2 regions of the Streptosporangium sp. NBC_01810 genome follow, and region 1 is predicted to be linked to the other one. Evidence: riboswitches for the same ligand, from Rfam matches in the RefSeq annotation. Region 1 holds a riboswitch; the other holds the start of a gene.
The links. A riboswitch is a leader RNA that binds a small molecule or an ion and turns the genes downstream of it on or off. The one in region 1 is predicted to bind cyclic di-AMP.
Positions count from the first base shown of each region.

Region 1 (3,879 bases):
CCCCGGGTGCTCCCTCGCGTGGGAGCACCCGGCCTGGTCGTGTCTCGTCAGCCTTTGGCCCCTGAGGTGCGGAGGGGGAGGTGCCCGAGAAATCGCAGGTCAGCGCGTCGTGGCATTAGTACATCGAGATGTGCGGGTGGTCGTAGTGGTTGGCGGTGACGCCGCCGCGGTTGGACATGACCCTCCAGCCGGAGCCGTGGTTGATGCGCTGGCGCCAGATCACGTACTTCACCCCGAGCTTGGACTTGTTCTTGATGGCCCAGGCGGAGATCTCGTCGCCGAGCCGGATGTTGGCGGCTGTGGGCATCGTGCCGCCGGCGCTCATCATGAAGTCGCAGGCGCGGCCGAGGGGGTGCTCGCCGCCGTCGTTCGCGGACCGGTAGCAACCGACGGCGTACGGGAGGTTGAAACGCCTCTTGAGGGCCTCACGCATGATCCGGGTCCGGTCGGTGATGTTGTCGGCGCCGGTGGGGAGTTGCGGGGCCCAGCTGCCGTCGGAGCGGCGCCCGGAGCCGACGGGGGCGAGCCGGTCGAGCCTGTTCTTGATGTCCTTGATCAGATCTTCGAGCTCGTCGCGCTGGGTCTGCATCTCCCTGGCCTCCTCACCGATTTCGTCGGTGAGTCTGGCTGTCGTCTCGGTTGCCCTCTTCCTGCGTTCGAGGCTCTCGGCGAAGCCCTGCAGGTGCGCGCTCTGCTGGGCGGTGAGCTGCTCCATCACCGCGGTTCCGCCCATGTCGTCGGAGAACAGCAGCGCGGGCAGGCCCCCGGTGCTGCTCTGGTAGCGGAGCTGAACTATGGAGTCGACCTGCTTTTCCGCCTCGGCGTAGAGATCGGAGGCCCTGGCCAGGTTCTGCTTGGCGACGGTCTCGGCCTTCTGCGCTTTCTTGAGGGACTCGCGCTTGGCCGCGTAGGCCTCGATCAGTCCGTCCACCTTCTTGTTGATCTTGGCCAGCTCGGCACGGAGCTTGGCCTCGGTCGGCTTGGGCTCCGCGCTTCCCGCGGTGGGGGCACCGAGGGTGAACGCGGCGATCAGGCTCAGGCAGAGGACCAGAGTCGCATGCCGACGGAACGTGGGGGACGGAGCCGCCACGAACTCTCCTCTCCTTCCGCCTACCGGGTTAGCTGACGGGTTCGGGCTGGAGGACGCCCTTCCACCGAAGTGGTTTCACCCCAGGTGCGGTGGTTCCCCGGCTCCCGGGCGATGCGCCTGGGATTAGGCATATCGGCTGTTGCAGCCGATGTGGGAAGGATAGTAGTGGTAAACACAAGGTCGCGCGACCTCAAGACGAGACCAATTAGTGATTAATTCGTGACAGCAGAGCGCAGAAGGTGTGCTGCCTCCTCGGGCAGCACGTCGTTCACGAAGGCGCCCATGGCCGACTCGGAGCCGGCGAGATATTTCAGCTTGTCCGGCGCGCGACGGATGCTGAACAGCTCCATGTGCGCGTACGACAGGTCACGACCGGTGTTGACCGGCGCCTGGTGCCAGGCCGCGATGTAGGGCATGGGCACGCCGAACAGCCCGTCGAGGCGGCGGAGCACGTCGGTGTAGAGCGGTCCGAACGCCGCGCGCTCCACGGGCTCCAGCCCGACCAGGTCGGGGACCTGCCGGTGGGGGTAGAGATGAACCTCCACCGGCCAGCGCGCCGCGGCCGGGACGAACGCCGTCCAGTGCTCGTTCGAGGCCAGGCGTCGTCGCGGAGGTCGAAGTAGAACAGCTCCCGGCCGTCGGCCAGGTGGGTGATCGTACGCTTCATCGGCCGATGTTCTCGCTCTCCAGCTGCGGCTCTGTGATGATCAGCTCCCCCACCGAGGCGGCGAGTTCCTCGCGGGCCTCCTCGGTCAGGCTGGAATCGGTGATCACGATGTGGGCCTGGGCCAGCTCGGCGATCGTGCTGATGCCGACCGTGCCCCACTTGGTGTGGTCGGCGAGCACCACCAGGCGGTGCGCGGAGGCGATCAGCTCGCGGTTGGTCTCGGCCTCCAGCAGGTTGGGTGTGGTGAACCCGGCGCGGGCGCTCATCCCGTGCACGCCGAGGAAGAGGGTGTCGACATGGAGTCCTCGGATCGCCGAGACGGCGACCGGGCCGACCAGCGCGTCGGAGGGGGTGCGGACCCCGCCGGTGAGCACGACCGTGCGGTCGGCCTTGGGGGAGCGGTGGAAGACGTCGGAGATTCGGACCGAGTTGGTGATCACGGTCAGCTCGGGCACGTCGACCACGTGGTGGGCGAGCGTCCAGGTCGTGGTGCCCGCGGAGAGCGCGATGGCGGTGGCGGGCCGAACGAGCCGGGCGGCCTGCTGGGCGATCATCTCCTTCTCCGCCTGCCGGCGCGCAGACTTGGCGGCGAAGCCCGGTTCCTCGGTCGAGCCGGGTCCGGCGGCGGTGGCGCCACCGTGGACCTTCTCCACCAGTCCGCGCTCGGAGAGCACCTCAAGGTCGCGCCGGATCGTCATGTCGGACACCCCGAGCTCTCGGACGAGATCGGCGACCCTGACTCCGCCCCTGCTCCGCACCCTCTCCAGGATCGCCTGCTGCCGCTGCTGGGCGAGCATTGACTCACTCCCTTTAATTCACCAGATTCCACCAAAATACCACGGCGAGTACTGTTGAATTGTGGTGGTCGCCTGCTCACAGCCGCTCAAGCTCCGCCATGATGTTCGCTCTCGCCGTCTCCTCCAGATCGGCGATGTGGAAGATCACCGGAAGGTCGAGCAGCGAGCGCAGCACCGCGGCCCTGCCGGACCTGAAAGCGTCGTCAGGCACGAAGGCGTACTCCTCACGCACGGCGGCCGCGTAGGCGGCGTAGGCCTCCGGTGACGCGCCCAGGATCGCCAGGTCCGCGTCGGACAGCACGGCCCCGTCCGAGTCGCCCGGTGCGGGGGCATGTGTGACGGTCAGCCTGACCAGCCGGGTGACCGTGGCCACCGCCTCAGGGGACAGCCCCGTCTCCGGCAGCGCGCGCTCGGCCAGGATGGCGCTCCGCTCCTCGTTGTCGCCACGCCGCGGGTCGTAGACGGCGTCGTGGAACCAGGCCGCCAGCCGTACGAGGTCCGGGTGCTCGGCGTGGGAGGCCAGGATGTCGATGTGGGCGAGCACGGCCTCCAGATGGGTGGTGGTGTGATATCTGCGGTGCGGCTCGTCGTAACGAGTGATCAGTTCGCGGCCGAGGGGCTCGGCCTCGGGGCCGGTCAGGGACCGCCAGCGGGCCATCAGCTTCTCGCTCATGGGGGCGAGCCTAGAACCTGGCCGACGAGCCTGGAACCTGGCCGACGAGCCTGGAACCTGGCCGAAAGGGAGGACCCACGACTCCGCCCGTCAGGTTCAAGGCGGACACGCCCGCAGGAGGCGCGGATCGTCAAGGTTGGGGAAACGCACTCACCGGAGCAGGGCGGATCGTGGTTCGGGCCTTGTGCGCCGGGCGTCGTGGGAGGAACGTGAAGGTCTGAATCGGTGGCATCGCGTCTCGCGCGGATCAGGAATCACGGAGGCCGGCACTTGCGGGACCTGGAAGAACCTGAAGGAAGGGGTGGCCGGCATGGCCAGAAGATCGCGTAAGGGCAAGGCCCGCAAGAAGCACAAGGCCAACCACGGCAAGCGGCCGACCGCTCGCTAGCCCTGTATTCCGCACGTGACCCCGATTGACCTGGGGTGATTACCCGCTGCACTGGATCATATATAGCTGCTGACCTGCGACGACGCGGCACGTGCGGAAAACGAGGCTAGCCGCGTACCTGATCTCTCAGGGCAGTACAGCCGGCCGTTCGGTCCGGGCACGAGACCATCCCGGTCTCGCGGATGGGAGCGGACGGGGACGGACGGTCAGGCGCGGCGGCCCCAGGAGGCCAGCAGCCGGGTCTGCGCGTCGGTGTCGGAGGGC
Region 1 is NZ_CP109070.1:827,956-831,834, forward strand. Features, by position in the region: gene OIE13_RS03875 (coiled-coil domain-containing protein) at 116-1,090, opposite strand; cyclic di-AMP (ydaO/yuaA leader) riboswitch at 1,094-1,230, opposite strand; partial or broken gene OIE13_RS03880 (galactose-1-phosphate uridylyltransferase) at 1,303-1,695, opposite strand; gene OIE13_RS03885 (DeoR/GlpR family DNA-binding transcription regulator) at 1,754-2,554, opposite strand; gene OIE13_RS03890 (HD domain-containing protein) at 2,631-3,227, opposite strand; gene OIE13_RS03895 (TIGR03086 family metal-binding protein) at 3,822-3,879, opposite strand, start outside.

Region 2 (3,879 bases), 1.2 Mb from region 1:
GCGGGTACGGCATGCTGGAGGCGGCGCTCGCCTGGCAACATCTGCGCCCTGCCGGACCCGGGAACACCGGCGGGGGGACACCCGCCACAGCGTCGCGTCATCTTCCCGTCGTGGAGACGCGCAGCGAGGCGGTGGCGGCACGGATCGCCCGGCTGCTGTCAGGGCTGGCCTGGGCCATCGTCACCCAGGCCGACGCCGGCGACACCGGCTTCAAGCGGTCGCCGGCCGTGCGCGTCGAGGTACCCAGAACACTACACCGTAGGGTCCTGCGGGCGTTGACCAACGCGTGGCGCGACGCCCGGCGGCAGTTCGACCCGCGCGTCCCGGGCACCGCCACCGACGACGACGCGGCCATCGCCCTGTGGCGCATGGGCATTCTCGTCGCCGGGCTCGGTCCCAGCCACAACATGGTCTACCTGCATACCGGCACGTCCACGATGGCCGAGATGATGGCAGCCGCCGCCAGGCGTCTCGGACTCACCCCGATCGTGGACAATGTCCACGGCGCTCCGGCGGTAGCCCTCTACCACCTGGGTGAGGTGCACTGGCTGCTCGCGGAAGCGGGAGCGGGAGGCGCGGCGACCGGGTGGGTGCGCGGCGGCCGTCCCGCCGGTGCCGCCGGTACCGGCGTCGGACCCTGGCCGTGAAATAGGCCTGACCGCCGAGCAGTTCGGAACCGTCCCTGCTCGGGCTGGTCCGGAACCTGCTGCGGCAGCGCACCACGCGCTGGTACAGTCAGTCGCGGTCGAACGCGTGAGCGATAACCAAGCTCGCAACCTTGGCCATTACTCACCGCCGGGAGGGCGGAGCCCACGTCACCCGGAACGGGATCGTGGGCTGGGGCGTGGAAACCCCCGTAAACGGGGCCGGAAGGTGAACCGCCAAGCAACAGCATCGCGACCATGCGCAGAGCCGCACGGTTGGGACGGCTGGAATCCCCCGGATTCATCCGTGGGGAGCGCTTCAAGCGAAGGAGTCGCGAAGGCGGCCGGGGGAACGCCGTCAGGGGCTCCGCGCGAGCGAGCGGAGCCCCTGGACGAGTGCGGATCGGCCCGCGTTCACCGGCGGGGGCCGGGTGCCCGCCCCATGGGGGATGGTGCGGGCGGCGGGTGTGGATCAGTTGGAGTAGACGGGGTAGCCGTAGCCGACGACCTGGGAGACGGGCCGGATGCGCTGCTCGACGTTGCCGTTGCCGGTATTGCCCTCGATCGTGGTGATCGTGCCGTCTCCGTTGTCCTTCTTCACGAAGCCGACATGGTCGATGCCGTCAATGCTCTTGCTACCGGCCCAGTCGAAGTAGACGACGGCGCCGGGGGTGGGGGTGGTGCCCCAGTGCTTGTTCTCCTTGAACCACTTGGCGTGGGTGACGGTGTAGGCGTCCCAGCCCATCGTGGGCCGGATGCCGGCCATCTCGCCGACCCAGGAGACGAACATCGCGCACCAAGGGGCGTTGGCGTAGCCGCGCAGGGTGCCGCCGTCGCGGGCGACGGTCTCCTGGGCGCGCGGGGAGGACATGTACCACGAGTGGAACTTGGTCCCGCCGCCCTGGGCGTTCTCGTGGACGCCGATCTGCTTGGAGGCGAGGTCCAGGACCTGCGCGGCGGAGACCTTGGGCAGCCTCTCGGCCGCGGTCTCGAGCGGGGTGCTCGCGAGCCTGTTCTGCGAGGCATCGGAGACCTTCGCGTCGGCGGGCGGCGCGTTCAGGGCGGTGTGGCTGTCGGCCAGGGCGGCGGAGCCCACGGAGCCGGTCGCCAGGACGACGCAGGCGCCCAGGAGGGCGCTCACCACGCGGGGGGCGCTGAGGGTGGGGGTGAGGCGGTTCTTGGTCATACTGGGGTTCGACTCCTTGCTTCGCTTCCATGCCGCCTACCGGGTTAGCTGACGGGTTCGGGCTGGGAAGTGCCCTACGGCGCGAGAACGCGCTGATTCACCCCAGGAACGTGGTTCCCCGGTTCCGCAGACCTCGCGGATTCGGCGGCCGTGCTCACCGCGGGCGGGGGTTCCGCCCAGGTGGAGCGCGGTCGGGCAATGTGACGGCAATGCGTAGACCTATACAGACCCAGACATTTGCCATGAACAGGACGAACGTACGTCACCCGGGCAGACGATTACAAGTAGGACACATTGCTCTGACTTGGTAAAACGTCAGATTTGAGGGGTTGGGGCGGGAAGTCGCTTGGTCGGGGAAGGGGGTGGATCGCGCCCGTTCCCGGCCGGTCGCGTCGGCTGGGGTCGCCGCGCCGTCATGGGCGGGATCCCCTGTTTTTCCGGTGCTCCGGGCGTGTGGTACCCGCCGGTGGACCGCCTGTCCCGGGGTGCTACGGCATGATCGGGGGCCCATGGGTAGGAGGGGACGGGTCGACTTTTTCTTGAACAAGTATTCGATGGTAAAAAGTGCGGAGAGGCTGCGTCCCTCCCCCTCGGGAGGCTCGAACATGGTCCGGCGACAGGGTGCTGCCCCGAAGACGGCCTCGCCCCGAAGACGATCATGACGGACGCGCGTGGGCGGCTGTTCACCCGCAGTTCCCAGGCGCTTAAGGCCACCGGGTTAGCTTGGGTCAGTCGTGAACGGGTCATTACCCGGCGTGGAGGACGGTCGAGACCACGCGCGGGAGCAGGGTTCGGCCATCGCCTGGGTGGAATCCCCGCTGCAGATGCTCTGCGCCGTGGAGGCCCACCACGCAGGGCTGCTCGGCGCCCGCAGCCACCTCGTGCCCAGGGCGAGGCTACGCCCCCTGGCCGTGACGGGACGTGAGCTCGGCCGCCTCACCCTGCCGCCGGGCCTGGAGCTCACCGCCGCGCGGCCGGACATGCCCAGGCCGCGCCGGGGCGCGACCTGGGCGGTGGGCGACGCCTTCTCCGGCAAGGTCCAGCTCCGCTGGCTCACCGGGCTCCCTGGCCGGATCGTGATCGTCGACGACGGGCTGGCCACCATCAGGCTCCTGGAGCTGCTCGTCGGCCACGCGGGTACGCCCCTGCTGAGAGCCAGGGGAAAGGCGGGACGGTTCAGAACCGTCCTCGGTGCGGCGGCCGGACTCAGGTTGCGCGCCGCCGCCCGCTCGGGGCGGTTGTCGATCTTCACAGCGCTGCCCGTCCCCGTGGACCTGGCGAAGGCCGTACGGGCGGGAGGGGCCGAGCTGGTCACCCACGACTTCGCCTGGCTGCGGTCACAACCGCTGCGCAGGCCACGTCCCGAGGAGCGCACGGTCGTCCTCGGCACCTCGCTGGTCCGCAACGGCCTGATCCATCGAGACCACTACCTCGGCTGGCTGGCCGCTCTCGGCTCGGCCGGGCCGGTGGCCTACTTCCCGCACCGCAGGGAGGACCCCCACGATCTCGCCGGTGTCGGGGAGCAGCCCGGCATCACCGTCTACGACGGTGGGATCCCCGCCGAGATCACTCTGCGCGGGCTGGCCGCCGGGCAGCGGGTGCTGAGCCTGCCGTCCACCGCGGTCACCTCCCTGCGGGTCCTGCTCTCGGCCAGGGGCGTCTCGATCGAGACGGTTGACGTCCCGGACGAGTGGTGGACGGCGGAGGCGGCCCCCTCGCTCCGCTCCCACCTGTCGATGTTCGCCCATCACGACACGGGAGCCACCGGGGCATGACCTTGTGACCTTGTGACCTCGTGACCTCATGGCCTCGCGGCCGGAGCCCGAGGGCGCGCCGCCCCCGGGATGCGAGCCGCGCCGTGTCCACCCATGTGAAACCGGATATGCACCCGGGGGATCCCCGTTGGAGGTTCTCGTTGAAGGTCCTGGCCGTGGCCGATTCCGACTCCTACCTGAAGTGGGCGGCCTGCCTGCTGCGGGACCTGCCCTCGGGATGTGTGCGGGAGTTGGCGGTCATCCGCACCCCCATCACCCCGTCCCCGGCGCAGAT
Region 2 is NZ_CP109070.1:2,073,350-2,077,228, forward strand. Features, by position in the region: gene OIE13_RS09470 (hypothetical protein) at 1-647, shown strand, start outside; gene OIE13_RS09475 (CHAP domain-containing protein) at 1,117-1,830, opposite strand; cyclic di-AMP (ydaO/yuaA leader) riboswitch at 1,849-1,987, opposite strand; gene OIE13_RS09480 (hypothetical protein) at 2,565-3,605, shown strand; gene OIE13_RS09485 (DUF6716 putative glycosyltransferase) at 3,746-3,879, shown strand, end outside.
Region 2: linked by a shared signal. The riboswitch ahead of OIE13_RS09475 (CHAP domain-containing protein) and the one ahead of OIE13_RS03875 (coiled-coil domain-containing protein) in region 1 are both predicted to bind cyclic di-AMP.